Regions from separate parts of the Streptomyces sp. NBC_01304 genome, predicted to be linked through region 2. Evidence: riboswitches for the same ligand, from Rfam matches in the RefSeq annotation. Region 2 holds a riboswitch; each other region holds the start of a gene.
What was found. Region 2 has a riboswitch for thiamine pyrophosphate ahead of thiO (glycine oxidase ThiO). Riboswitches for the same ligand answer to the same signal wherever they lie in the genome.
Positions count from the first base shown of each region.

Region 1: another riboswitch for thiamine pyrophosphate. It lies ahead of thiM (hydroxyethylthiazole kinase); the one in region 2 lies ahead of thiO (glycine oxidase ThiO).
Region 3: another riboswitch for thiamine pyrophosphate. It lies ahead of OG430_RS15755 (thiamine ABC transporter substrate-binding protein); the one in region 2 lies ahead of thiO (glycine oxidase ThiO).

Region 1 is NZ_CP109055.1:274,979-279,045, reverse strand. It holds gene thiE (thiamine phosphate synthase) at 1-617, opposite strand, end outside; gene thiM (hydroxyethylthiazole kinase) at 844-1,674, opposite strand; TPP riboswitch at 1,668-1,792, opposite strand; gene OG430_RS01185 (SMI1/KNR4 family protein) at 2,313-2,846, opposite strand; gene OG430_RS01180 (FG-GAP and VCBS repeat-containing protein) at 3,473-4,067, opposite strand, start outside.
Region 2 is NZ_CP109055.1:7,952,331-7,956,397, forward strand. It holds gene OG430_RS35325 (thiazole synthase) at 1-156, opposite strand, end outside; gene thiS (sulfur carrier protein ThiS) at 162-407, opposite strand; gene thiO (glycine oxidase ThiO) at 404-1,588, opposite strand; TPP riboswitch at 1,586-1,698, opposite strand; gene OG430_RS35340 (hypothetical protein) at 1,751-2,092, shown strand; gene OG430_RS35345 (NAD(P)/FAD-dependent oxidoreductase) at 2,196-3,437, shown strand; gene OG430_RS35350 (Rv2175c family DNA-binding protein) at 3,545-3,925, shown strand; gene thiE (thiamine phosphate synthase) at 4,032-4,067, shown strand, end outside.
Region 3 is NZ_CP109055.1:3,641,889-3,645,955, forward strand. It holds gene OG430_RS15750 (ABC transporter permease) at 1-993, opposite strand, end outside; gene OG430_RS15755 (thiamine ABC transporter substrate-binding protein) at 1,047-2,147, opposite strand; TPP riboswitch at 2,143-2,249, opposite strand; gene rlmN (23S rRNA (adenine(2503)-C(2))-methyltransferase RlmN) at 2,321-3,427, opposite strand; gene OG430_RS15765 (phosphatidate cytidylyltransferase) at 3,530-4,067, opposite strand, start outside.

The DNA.
Region 1 (4,067 bases), 7.7 Mb from region 2:
AGGGTGTGGACGAGGGAGCGGGCGGCGGCCTCGGGGTCGGGCTGCCCGCAGACCGCGCTGACGACAGCGATCCCGGCGGCGCCGCTTTTCACAGCGGCGGCGGCTTCGGATGCGCCGATCCCGCCGATGGCCACGCAGGGCAGCGGGCTGGCCCGGACGATCAGGGCCAGGCCGTCCAGGCCGAGCGGAGCGTCCGCGTCGGGCTTGGTGGACTGCGGGAACACCGGGCCGACACCGAGGTGGTCGACGGCGTCCGGCACGTGCGCCAGCTGCTCGGGGCGGCTGACGGACAGGCCGACGTACGCATGGGGACCGAGCAGACGCCGGGCGGTCTCGGGGGAGACGTCCCGCTGCCCGAGGTGGACGCCGTCCGCGTCCAGCCAGAGAGCCACGTCCAGACGGTCGTTGACGATCAAGGGGACGCCGGTGCCCGCGAGTTCGGCCTGGATCGCCCGGCCGAGGCAGAACAGCGTGCGGGCGTCCGCGTCCGGATCGCGCAACTGGACGGCGCTCACGCCGCCCCTGACGGCAGCTGCCACGGTGGCGGCGACGCCGCGGTCGCCGCAGAGCCGGGTGTCGGTCACGAGGTACAGGGACAGGTCGAGCGGCGGGCGCATGGGATGGTCCTTGGAGGTGTTCTTTTCCGGCCGGGGAAGGCGTCGGACGTGCATGGGTGGATGGGCAGGCAGGGCTCTGGGATACAGGAACCGTGCGTTGTCCACCGGGGGCGAGGGAGTGGGTGCGGGTACTGCCCAACTTGGTGTTGGGGCTGCAGCCAGGGTGGGCGGGGACTGTCCCAGGGGCGTGGCCCAGCGGGACCGCTCGCCACAGGCTCCTGCGGGCTCAGCGCAGGTTGAGCCTGTCGGCGAGTCGGTCGGGGCTGAGCGTGTGCAGCTCGTCGATCAGTGCGACGGCGAATGTGCCGGGCCCCGCCGCGCGGGCGGCGGCGTCCTGGGCGGCCACGGTGAGCAGGCCGGTCGCGGCAGTAGCGGCAAGGAGCGGGTCGTCGGTGACGGCCGTGCAGGCGGCCACCAGGGCGCCGAGCGAGCAGCCCGTGCCCGTCACCAGCGGCAGCAGGGGGTGCCCGTTGGCAAGGCGCACCACCCGCGTCCCGTCGGTGAGGACATCTTCCGGGCCGCTCACTGCCACCGTGCAGCCGTAGCGCCGGGCCAGCGCGGTGGCCGCGGCCAGCGCCGCTTCGGGAGCGTCCGTGCTGTCCACGCCGCGCCCGCCCGTGCCCCCGTCCAGCGCCAGGATCTCGGACGCATTGCCCCGAATGACCGCCGGGGGAGCGCTCTCAAGGAGCTCGTGAGCGAGCTCGGTGCGCCAGGGCAGCGGACCGACCGCCACCGGGTCGAGTACCCACGGCCGTCCGGCCCCGGCCGCTTCCTTGACCGCGACCCGCATCGCCTGGGCCGTCACGGACGTCACCGTCCCCAGGTTGACCAGGACGCCCCCGGCGACCCGGGCCATTGCTCCGGCCTCCTCCGCGCTGTGCACCATCGCGGGGGCGGCGCCCGCCGCGAGCAGCACGTTCGCGGTGAACTGCGACACCACGACATTGGTCAGGCAGTGCACCAGGGGCGCAGAGGTCCGCAGTGAGGCGATCACGTCCGCCACGGCAGCACGGGACACGGCAGTGCCGTCTTGGGCAGGTATGGAGGCAGCATCCATCGTCAACACTCTCCCTACGCCGGCATTACCCGGTCCAGGTTCATGCGGTCGGCGGAAAGGGAGTAACTCCCGTCCGCCCTCTCAGCCTGGCTACTCCCGGGCTCCCGCGGTGGTCGGCAGGAACTGTACCTCCCTCGGGAACGGGAGTTCGCACTCGGGGTGCGCCACGGGGTCTTGGCCGACGCGCTCGCCAGAATGATTAGATTTCCAGATTTGTACTGCTATGGCCCGGGCTGGCGGAGGCGGATGGCTCAGTTTCCGGGACCTCGGCATGAGCGTGATGGTCACCGTCCGCCCGCTGCACATCGCGGGTGCCTTGCCGTCTCATTTGGCTCGCCGCATGACTGCCAGCACCTAGCCCAGGTTCACACCGTCTTGGCCGAGCGTGAGCGGAGAGGAGGCGGAGTTGCAGGGCATCGGCAACGCCTGACCCGCCTCGACCCGAAACCTCTTGACGGTCGCCTCGTACCTGGGTGTCCCGAAGCCCTCGGTGGAGCGCGGCTTGAAGTTGGTCGCGGCTGCGGGGCCGCATGGTGTGGTCGAGTCGAGGTCGGTGCGGCGGACGTTGCCGGGTGGACGGGGGACGTCGGCGGTACGGCGGACGCGGCCGAGCTGCCCGGCACGGTCCGGTTCCGGCTTTACACCGCCCGCAGTTGACGGAACGCGTGGGTGGCCAGCGGGAACCGTGACGAGAGGACGCCGGAGGTCAGTACGCCGCTGAGTACTTTGACCAGGAACTGGGTGCAGGTGAGGGGGTGGTGTTCCCAGCGTTCGCCGCGTGCCTCGTTGACCAAGACAGTCCAGTCGGCGGGGCCTTGGCCGGGCTTGATGAGCCAGTACAGGCATTCGCCGTTGTCCGTGGTCGCCCAGGGGATGACCCGGCTCCCTTCTTCCTCGAGGCGGGGCGGCTTCTTCTCGAACTCCCACAGGCCCTCCAGGGCTTCGGCCTGCTGGTCCTCCCACTCGATGAGGTCGTAGTTGTCGTTGGGGCAGTCCGGCTCCAGGAGGTAGAGGTAGTCGTCCCAGTTGCTGCCCCCGTAGGCGTGGATGAGCTCCTTGTAGTCCTGGGGCAGCTCGAGGCCGAGTGTCTGCTCGGCCGAGGACCAGTCGGTGTCTCGGGGGTGGGCCGGGGGCGGAATCAGCTGGGCAAGTCGCGCGAGGGCAGGGTTCACCGAATTCTCCTCATGGTGCAGGTGGATGCCGGGCCGGTCACGTCCGCTGCCGGCGGCGTCTCTTCTCGTTCGGGATGAAGGCGGAGTTTCCTGATTTGGTGCGTGTGAGCTCGTCCTGGTCCGCGACGCTGCCTGCCCGAGCCGGGGCCCTGTTGACGTGAGGCTCTCCTCGTAACGTGAACTGAGGGGGAGCGCTCACGCGGGGGCGTCTGCGTCAATGCGGACTGTCGCAGATCGTGTCCCATAGCCCTCAACTCAGAGAGGTAGGCAGTGAGTCGGAGGGCCCGGTAGAACGATGAAGTTCCTGGTCAGTACGGTTTCGCGACGAAGGTCAACCGTGCTGCCAGGAGCTTCGTGCGCCCGTACGCCGCTCATCGATCGACCTGTCCGGCCGCACCCCGGTGTCCTGTCGTCTCGAACCAGTCGCGACGCCTGTTGGGCGCCGCGCCGTGCAGGCTGGTGCACATGAAGTCGAAGGCAGGTCACAGACCCGCCCCGCGTGCGCACTTGGCATGACCTTCGCTTCCGGGCCGACCGCTGGCACGACACCACTCATGATCCACCGGACAGACCCAGACGGCCGGGCCCGGACGGGCGCGACGGGCCCGCGACATATGGCGACCCAGTCACCGCCCCAGGTCGTAGCCGAAGTGCTCGTTGCCATGCTCGGCTGGCACTTTGGGCACACCGAACGCCTGCGGGCCGTGCGTCCACGATCCCGTCGTGGTGAGGGTGCCTTGCGCGGTCGCCGGGAAGTAGTAGACGCCGCCCCTGTCTTCCAGCCGGTAGTTGCCAGGTTCCCTCCTGTTCTCGAATGGAGTGCCCGCGAACAGCTCTGCCCGGCCGTCCCCGGTCACGTCCAACAGCCGCAGCGACGTACCGAAGTGGTCGCCTGCCTTCAACTTGCCCGGGACACCAGGCGTGTTGTGGTTGATGGCCTGCACACCCGCCACGGTCAGCCCGTTCCGGCTGCCGTGGAGCACGATGACGGCTCCGGCAGCCTCGACGGAGCCCAGGCTCTCGTCCGGGGAGCCGATGGCGATGTCCGTACGTCCGTCGCGGTCGCAGTCGCCGACCGCGAGCCGGGCGCCGAAGTCGTCCCCGTCCCGGGTCCCGGCATCGTCGGCCGGTTCCGGAGCGCCGGGCACGCCGGGTGTGCCCTGGTGGAAGATCTGCGCGGACTTCCTGCTCAGCCCGTCGCGGGAACCGGGGTGGACGGCG
Region 2 (4,067 bases):
GCCGGGGTCGACCCGGCGCATCGCGACCGTCGTCAGCTCGGTGCCGGACGCGGTCAGGGAACGCTCCAGGACGTCCAGGCTGGGCGCGCCGCCCGTGCCCATGATGAGCCGCGAGGAGTACGTCGTACCGCCGATGACCAGGGGATCGTCTGCCATGGGGATCAGCCTCCCTGGACCGCTGTGAGGATTTCGACGCGGTCGCCGTCGCGCAGCGTGGTGCGCGACCACGCCCCGCGCGGGACGACGGTTTCGTTGACGGCCGCGGCCACTCCGGCGGCCGCGGCGGTCAATGTGGTGACGAGGGCGTCGAGCGTGCAGCCCTCGGTGAGGGCGCGGGGTTCGCCGTTGACCGAGACGGTCGCGGCGGCTGTGGAGCCGGTGTGTACGGCTGTGGTGTCGGTGTTCATGCGGTCTGCTCCTGGAGGACCTCGAGAGCGCTGAAACGCCGCGGTGTGAACGGGCGTACGGCGTCGGGGAGTTCGCCCGTCGTCAGGGCGTGGGCCATCGCGTCCCCGGTGACCGGCGTGAGCAGCACGCCGTTGCGGTAGTGGCCGGTGGCCAGGTGGAGTCCGGGGAGCGCGGTCGGGCCGAGGAGGGGGGCATTGTCGGGGGAAGCGGGGCGCAGGCCCGCGCGGGTCTCGGTGAGCGGGAGTTCGGTGAGGCCCGGAAGCAGCTCGTGGGCGTCGCGAAGGAGCTCGTAGACGCCGCCCGCGGTCACCGTGGTATCCCAGCCGAGCTCCTCGCTGGTGGCGCCGACGACCAGCTCGCCGTTCTCGCGCGGCACCAGATAGACATCGCTGCCGCGGACCACGGCCCGCACGGTCCGGCTCAGGAAGGGCGCGTACGACGGCGGCACGGTCAGGCGGAGCACCTGGCCCTTGACCGGGCGCACGGGCGGGACGACTTCGGCCGGCACCCCGGCGAGCTTGCCGCTGAGGCTGCCGCCCGCGAGGACGACCTGGTCCGCGCTCAGCTCGGTGCCGTCCGCGAGAACGGCGCCGCGGGCCCGGTCGCCCACGACCGTCAGCCGGTCCGCCCACTGCCGGTGGAAGGTGACACCGGCCCGCTCGCACGCGATGACCAGGGCCTTCGCGAGCCGCCTCGGGTCGACCTGATGGTCGCCGTCGACCCGCAGACCACCGCGTACACCCGGAGCGAGCATCGGCTCCAGGCGTCGGCACTCGCGCCCCGACAGCCACTCCGACTCGAGGCCCGACTGCCGCTGCAGGGCGTGTAGTTCGCGCAGGTGGGCGCGGTCGTCGGCGTCCAGGGCGACGGCCAATGTGCCGCACGCGCGGTAGCCGATCTCCTGGCCGCTGGCCTCTTCGAGCTCGGCCGCGAAGGCCGGATAGCGCTCGGCGGAGGCGATGTTGAGGGCGAGCAGCGTCTGCTCGCCGTAGTGGAGTTCGGTGACGGCGGCGAGCATGCCCGCCGCGACCTGTGCGGCACCGCCGCCGGGCTCCGGGTCGACGATCGCGGTGCGCAGCCCGTGCTGCGCCGCCCGCCAGGCCGTGACCAGGCCGATGATGCCGCCCCCGAGCACGAGGGCGTCCGTCGTGGTGCGTTCTGTCGTGGTGCGTGGATGCATGGGTGTCCAGCCCCTCCCTTCGCCGGCATGACCCGGATCAGGTTCGTACGGTCGGAGGCGACCGAGCCTCCCTCTCAGCCCGGTGCTTCCGGGCTCCCGCGTGTGGTCTACGTTGGCCACCCTAGCCCGTCGCCCTTGCCCCCTTGAAGGGAGCCAGCCCCTATGGCCCGCTCGCTGGACGGACTCGTCCTGGCCCCGGTCGCCGACCAAGCGCCTGGTCAGGTGGGTACGCGGACACGGTTCACGTACCACGAGCTGGACGGCGCGATCTGGGCCGAGTACGCGGGTGGTGACGTCGTACGCGGCCATCTCGTCGGCACGCGCGCGGGGGACCGGATCGACTTCCGGTACGTCCAGTTGAAGCGCGACGGCGAGACCGCGTCCGGGCACTGCGTCTCCGAGGTGGTGGAGCTTCCCGACGGGCGGATCCGGCTCGACGAGACCTGGGAGTGGGAGTCGCGGCAGGGCAGCGGCACGAGTGTCGTGGAGGAGCTGCCGAGCTGATGACGGTCGCCGGGGGCGATCGCCGGGTGGTGTGCAGGAGGTCACGCCCCGACCTCGGGCAACTCCCCTACCTGACGGACCGTCAGTTGTTTATGGTGATCGGGTGAGCGAGCAGACGCAGCAAGGCGAGCGGCAGGACGCGCGGCACGTGGTCATCGTCGGCGCGGGCATGGCCGGCGTACAGACCGCGGTGGCCCTGCGCGAACGGGGCTTCACCGGCGCGGTCACGCTGATCGGCGCCGAACCGCACCAGCCCTACGACCGGCCCCCGCTGTCCAAGGCGGTGCTGCTCGGCAAGGCCGAGGGGTCCGCCTTCGACGTCGACTTCGAGCAGCTCGGCGTGGAGCTGCGGCTGGGGCGCGAGGTGACGGGCGTACGCCCCGCCGCGCATCAGCTGGACACCCCTGAGGGCCCGGTCGACTACGACGTCCTTGTCGCCGCCACCGGGGCCGAGCCCCTGCGGCTGCCGGGCACGGAGGGTGTGCCGGGGGTGCACCTGCTGCGCACCCTCGACGACGCGGAGCGGCTGAAGCCCGTGCTCGCCGAGCAGCACGACATCGTGGTCGTCGGGGCGGGCTGGATCGGCGCCGAATTCGCCACCGCGGCGCGCGAGGCGGGGTGTGCCGTCACGGTCGTCGAGGCCGCGGACCGGCCGCTCGCCGGGGCGCTGCCCGCGGAGGTCGCAGCTCCGATGGCGGCCTGGTACGCGGGGGCGGGAGCCGAACTGCGCACTCTCGCGCGCGTGCAGGGCATCGAGCCCGGCGCCGTGATCCTCGACGACGGCACCCGGCTGCCCGCCGGCGCGGTGGTCGTCGGCATCGGCGCCCGCCCCGCCACCGGCTGGCTCGACGGCTCGGGCATCGAGCTGGGCCCCGACGGAGCGATCGTCGCCGACGCCTCCCTGGCCACCTCGGCCCCCGACGTCTACGCGGTCGGCGACTGCGCCTCGTTCCCCTCGGCCCGTTACGGCGAGCGGCTGCTCGTCCACCACTGGGACAACGCCCTGCAGGGGCCGCGCACGGTCGCGGCGAACATCGTCGGCGCCACGGGGCCCGAGCCGGAGACGTACGACCCGGTCCCGTACTTCTGGTCGGAGCAGTTCGGCCGCTTCGTCCAGTACGCAGGGCATCACGGGGCCGCCGACACCCAGGTGTGGCGCGGCGACCCCGCGACCCCCGCCTGGTCGGTGTGCTGGCTGCGCGAGGGCGCCCTGGTCGGCGTCCTTGCGGTGGGGCGACCGCGGGACCTGGCGCAGGGGCGTCGGCTGATCGAGTCGGGGGCGAAGCTGTCGGCGGAGCGGTTGGCCGATCCTTCGGTGCCGCTCAAGAGCGCGTTGGAAAGCTAGGCGGCACGGCCTTCGGGCCTTCGGGGAGCCGGGTCGGGTGGCTGTCGTACGGCCTGTGGACGGCTGCCAGGTACCGACTGTCAGTCCGGGATGGCAGTCTTGTCCATGTGACCGAGATTGACGCAAAGACCGATGCTCTCGTCCCCGCGTGGCTGAACCTCCCCGAGATCGCCGAAATGTTCGGCGTCGAGGTGACGCGTGTGCGACAGCATGTCAAGGAAGGCCGGCTGATCGCCGTGCGCCGTGGTGAGAACCGGGCGCTGCACGTGCCGTCCGCCTTCATCGACGGCGACGCCGAAGAGGGATACAAGATCGTCAAGGGCCTGCCCGGGCTCCTGACCCTCCTGCGGGACGACGGCTTCTCCGACGAAGAGATGCTGGAGTGGCTCTTCACTCCCGACCCGACCCTGCCCGGCACCCCCGCGCAGGCCCTGAGCGAGAATCGCGGCACGGAGGTGAAGCGCCGCGCCCAGGCGCTCGCCGTCTGACCTGACGACACCCGTCCGACGGCAGCCGCCCGACGACAACCGACGGTGTACGGGGCCCGGCGCAGGCCGTGGCCCCGCACACCACCGCACCACGGGGGAATGCTCCATGTCTCGCGCCCAGCTCGCCGACGCCCGGCTGTAC
Region 3 (4,067 bases), 4.3 Mb from region 2:
GATCGCCTCGATCGGCGGGACCAGGAACGCCCCGCCTTCGTTCGAGGTCAGCGCCCTGAAGTAGCCGAAGCCATACCCCTCGGACGTGCTCAGCGACCGCTCGACGAGCACCCCGAGCGGCACCAGGATCAGCACCAGAACCGTCAGGAGTACGAATCCGAGCAGCCCCCACTGCCCGGCCCCGCGCGGCCTGCGCGAGGTCCGCGCCGGGTCGACCAGCTTCAGGGCCGTCTCCCGGCGGCGTACCGTCCAGGCGTGCACGGCGAGGATCAGGCTGACCGCCGCGAACTGCACGATCGTCAGGACGGCTGCCGTGTCCAGGGCGAGCAGCTGTGCGGTCTGCCGGTAGATCTCGACCTCGAGGGTCGAGAAGGTCGGCCCGCCGAGGATCATGACGACGCCGAACGAGCTGAAGGTGAACAGGAACACCATCAGCGCGGCCGCCGCCACCGCGGGCCCGAGCGCGGGCAGCGTCACCTTGCGCCAGGCCGCGAACCGGGAGGCGCCGAGCACCCGCGCGGCCTCCTCCTGGCGGGGGTCGAGCTGCGACCAGAGGCCGCCGACGGTGCGTACGACGACGGCGTAGTTGAAGAAGACGTGCGCGAGCAGAATCGCCCACACCGTCGTGTCGAGCCGCACGCCCCACAGCTCGTCGAGCATGCCCCCGCGCCCGAGCAGCGCGAGAAATGCCGTGCCCACCACGACGGTCGGCAGCACGAACGGCACCGTGACGACGGCCCGCAGGAGCTGCTTGCCGGGGAAGTCGAAGCGCGCGAAGACATACGCGCCCGGCAGGGCGATCAGCAGGGTCAGCGCGGTGGACGCGAGGGCCTGCCAGGTGGTGAACCACAGGACGTGCAGGATGTCCGGTTCGGTGAGGACGTCGACGATCCGGCCGAAGCGCCAGACGCCGTCGGCCTTCAGTCCCCGGCCGACGATCGCGGCGACCGGGTAGGCGAAGAAGAGCCCGAAGAACACGACGGGCACGATCATCAGACCGAGCCGCGTCGCGCTCCCTCGCAGCTGAACCTTCTTGACCGCCTTGCCTACTTCACGACCAGCGACTGCCACGACTTCAGCCACTTCTCACGGTTGTCCGCGATCCTCTTCGGGTCCATCGTCTGCAGGTCCGTGGCCTGGGCGCCGAACTTGGTGAAGACCTCGGGCACCTGCGCGTCCTTGGCGACCGGGTTCACGAACATGTTGAGCGGCATGTCGTCCTGGAACTTCTTGGAGATCAGGAAGTCGAGGAGCGCCTTGCCGCCCTTCTCGTTCTTGGCACCGCTGAGCAGGCCGGCGAACTCGATCTGCTGGAAGCAGGTGCCGGTGGCGACACCGGTCGGGGCGTCCTCGGCCGTCTTGGGCTTGTCCTTGGCGTAGACGACCTCGACGGGCGGGCTGGAGGCGTAGGAGACGACGAGCGGGCGGTCGGCCTTGGCCTTCTTGCCGCCGGCCGAGCCGGAGAACTCCTCGTTGTAGGCCTGCTCCCAGCCGTCGATGACCTTGACGCCGTTGGCCTTCAGCTTGGTCCAGTACTCCTGCCAGCCGTCGTCGCCGTACTTGGCGGCGGTGCCGAGCAGGAAGCCGAGGCCGGGCGAGGAGGTCGCGGCGTTCTCGACGACCAGCATGTCCTTGTACTCGGGCTTGATGAGGTCGTCGAAGGACTGCGGCGGCGCCAGCTTCTTGTCCGCGAAGTACTTCTTGTCGTAGTTGACGCAGATGTCGCCGGTGTCGATGGGCGTGACACGGTGCTCGCCCTTGTCGAGCTGGACGCCCTCGGGGATCCGGTCCAGGCCCTTGGCCTCGTACGACGTGAACAGGCCGTTGTCGAGGGCCCGCGAGAGGAGGGTGTTGTCGACGCCGAAGAAGACGTCGCCCTGTGGGTTGCCCTTGGACAGGATCGCCTTGTTGACGGCCTCGCCCGCGTCACCGCTCTTGAGCACCTTGACCTTGTAGCCGGAAGCCTTCTCGAAGTCCTTCAGCACCTCGGGGGTGACGTTGAAGGACGAGTGGCTGACGAGCGTCACGGTCTTGGAGTCGCCGCCGGACGCCTTGTCGCCGGAGTCGCTGCCGCAGGCGGCAAGGGCCGAAGCACCGAGTGCGCCGCAGAGCACCGTGCCCAGGGCACGCCGAAAGGTGATGTTCATGATGGTGCTGACTCCCTACGCCGGTATGACCCGGATCAGGTCCGAGGGTCTGCGGCAGGTTGCCGCACTCTCAGCGCTGTTCGCGCTCCCCTGTCGGATTTCATTAGTACGAATGCACAGTACTGCACTCGTAAGGGACCCCCGCTGCTCCGGGCCGCCCCTGCGAGGCCCCGTCAGCGCTCGGACGCCGCCAGCTGTCCGCAGGCCCCGTCGATCTCCTGACCACGGGTGTCCCGGACGGTGACCGGCACCCCATGGGCGGCGATGGCCTCGACGAAGGCCTTCTCGTCCTCGGGCCGTGAGGCCGTCCACTTGGAGCCGGGCGTCGGGTTCAGCGGAATCAGGTTCACATGCACCCGCTTGCCCTTGAGCAGCCGCCCGAGCCGGTCGCCGCGCCACGCCTGGTCGTTGATGTCCCGGATCAGTGCGTACTCGATGGAGATACGGCGGCCGGACTTCTCCGCGTACTCCCACGCGGCATCGAGCACCTCCCGCACCTTCCACCGCGTATTGACCGGTACCAGGGTGTCGCGGAGCTCGTCGTCGGGCGCGTGCAGCGACACCGCGAGGCGGCACTTGAAGCCCTCGTCGGCGAAGCGCAGCATCGCCGGGACGAGCCCGACCGTGGACACGGTGATGCCGCGCTGCGACAGGCCGAGGCCGTCGGGCTCCGGGTCGGTGAGGCGGCGGATGGCGCCCACCACACGGTTGTAGTTGGCGAGCGGCTCGCCCATGCCCATGAAGACGATGTTGGAGAGCCGCGCGGGACCGCCGGGGACCTCGCCGTCGCGCAGGGCGCGCATGCCGTCGACGATCTGGTGCACGATCTCGGCCGTCGACAGGTTCCGGTCGAGCCCGGCCTGGCCGGTCGCGCAGAACGGGCAGTTCATGCCGCAGCCGGCCTGCGAGGAGATGCACATGGTGACCCGGTCCGGGTAGCGCATCAGGACGGACTCGACGAGCGTCCCGTCGTGCATCTTCCACAGGGTCTTGCGGGTGGTGTCGTCATCGCAGGAGATGTTCCGCACCACGGACATCAGATCGGGCAGCAGCGCTTCCTGCAGTTTCGTGCGCGATCCGGCGGGGATGTCGGTCCACTCCGCCGGATCGTGCGCGTACCGCGCGAAGTAGTGCTGCGAGAGCTGCTTGGCACGGAACGGCTTCTCGCCGATCGCGGCCACCGCTTCCTTGCGCTCGGCGGGCGTGAGGTCGGCGAGGTGCCGCGGGGGCTTCTTGGCTCCGCGGGGCGCGACGAAAGTGAGTTCTCCGGGCTTGGGCATGATGCAGCCATTCTCCCAGACATACGCCGACGGGCTCGCCGCCCTGTGGACAACGAGCCCGCCAACACACAAAACGCAGGTCAGATCACGTACGGAAGGAAATCAGCTGGAACCGACGAAGATCACCAGCATCAGCCACACAACCGGCGCGGTAGGCAGCAGCGAGTCCAGCCGGTCCATGATCCCGCCATGTCCCGGAAGCAGGGTCCCCATGTCCTTGATCCCGAGGTCCCGCTTGATCATCGACTCGCCCAGGTCACCGAGCGTCGCGCTGCACGCCACCGCGAGCCCGAGCAGCAGGCCCTGCCACCACTTGCCGTCGTCGATCAGGAACTGCATGCACAGCGCGCCCGCCACCATCGCGAAGGAGATCGCTCCGAACAGGCCCTCGCGGGTCTTTCCGGGGCTGATGCGCGGCGCCAGCTTGTTCTTGCCGAAGCGCCAGCCGATCGCGTACGCACCGGTGTCACTGACCACGGTCAGCAGCAGGAAGGTGAGCACCCGCCAGGCACCGTCGTCCGCGGTGAGCATCAACGCGACGAAGGTCGCCAGGAACGGCACGTAGAACGCGGCGAAGACACCCGCGGTGACGTCCTTGAGGTAGCCCTCGGGAGGCTCGGTCATCCGCCAGACCAGGACC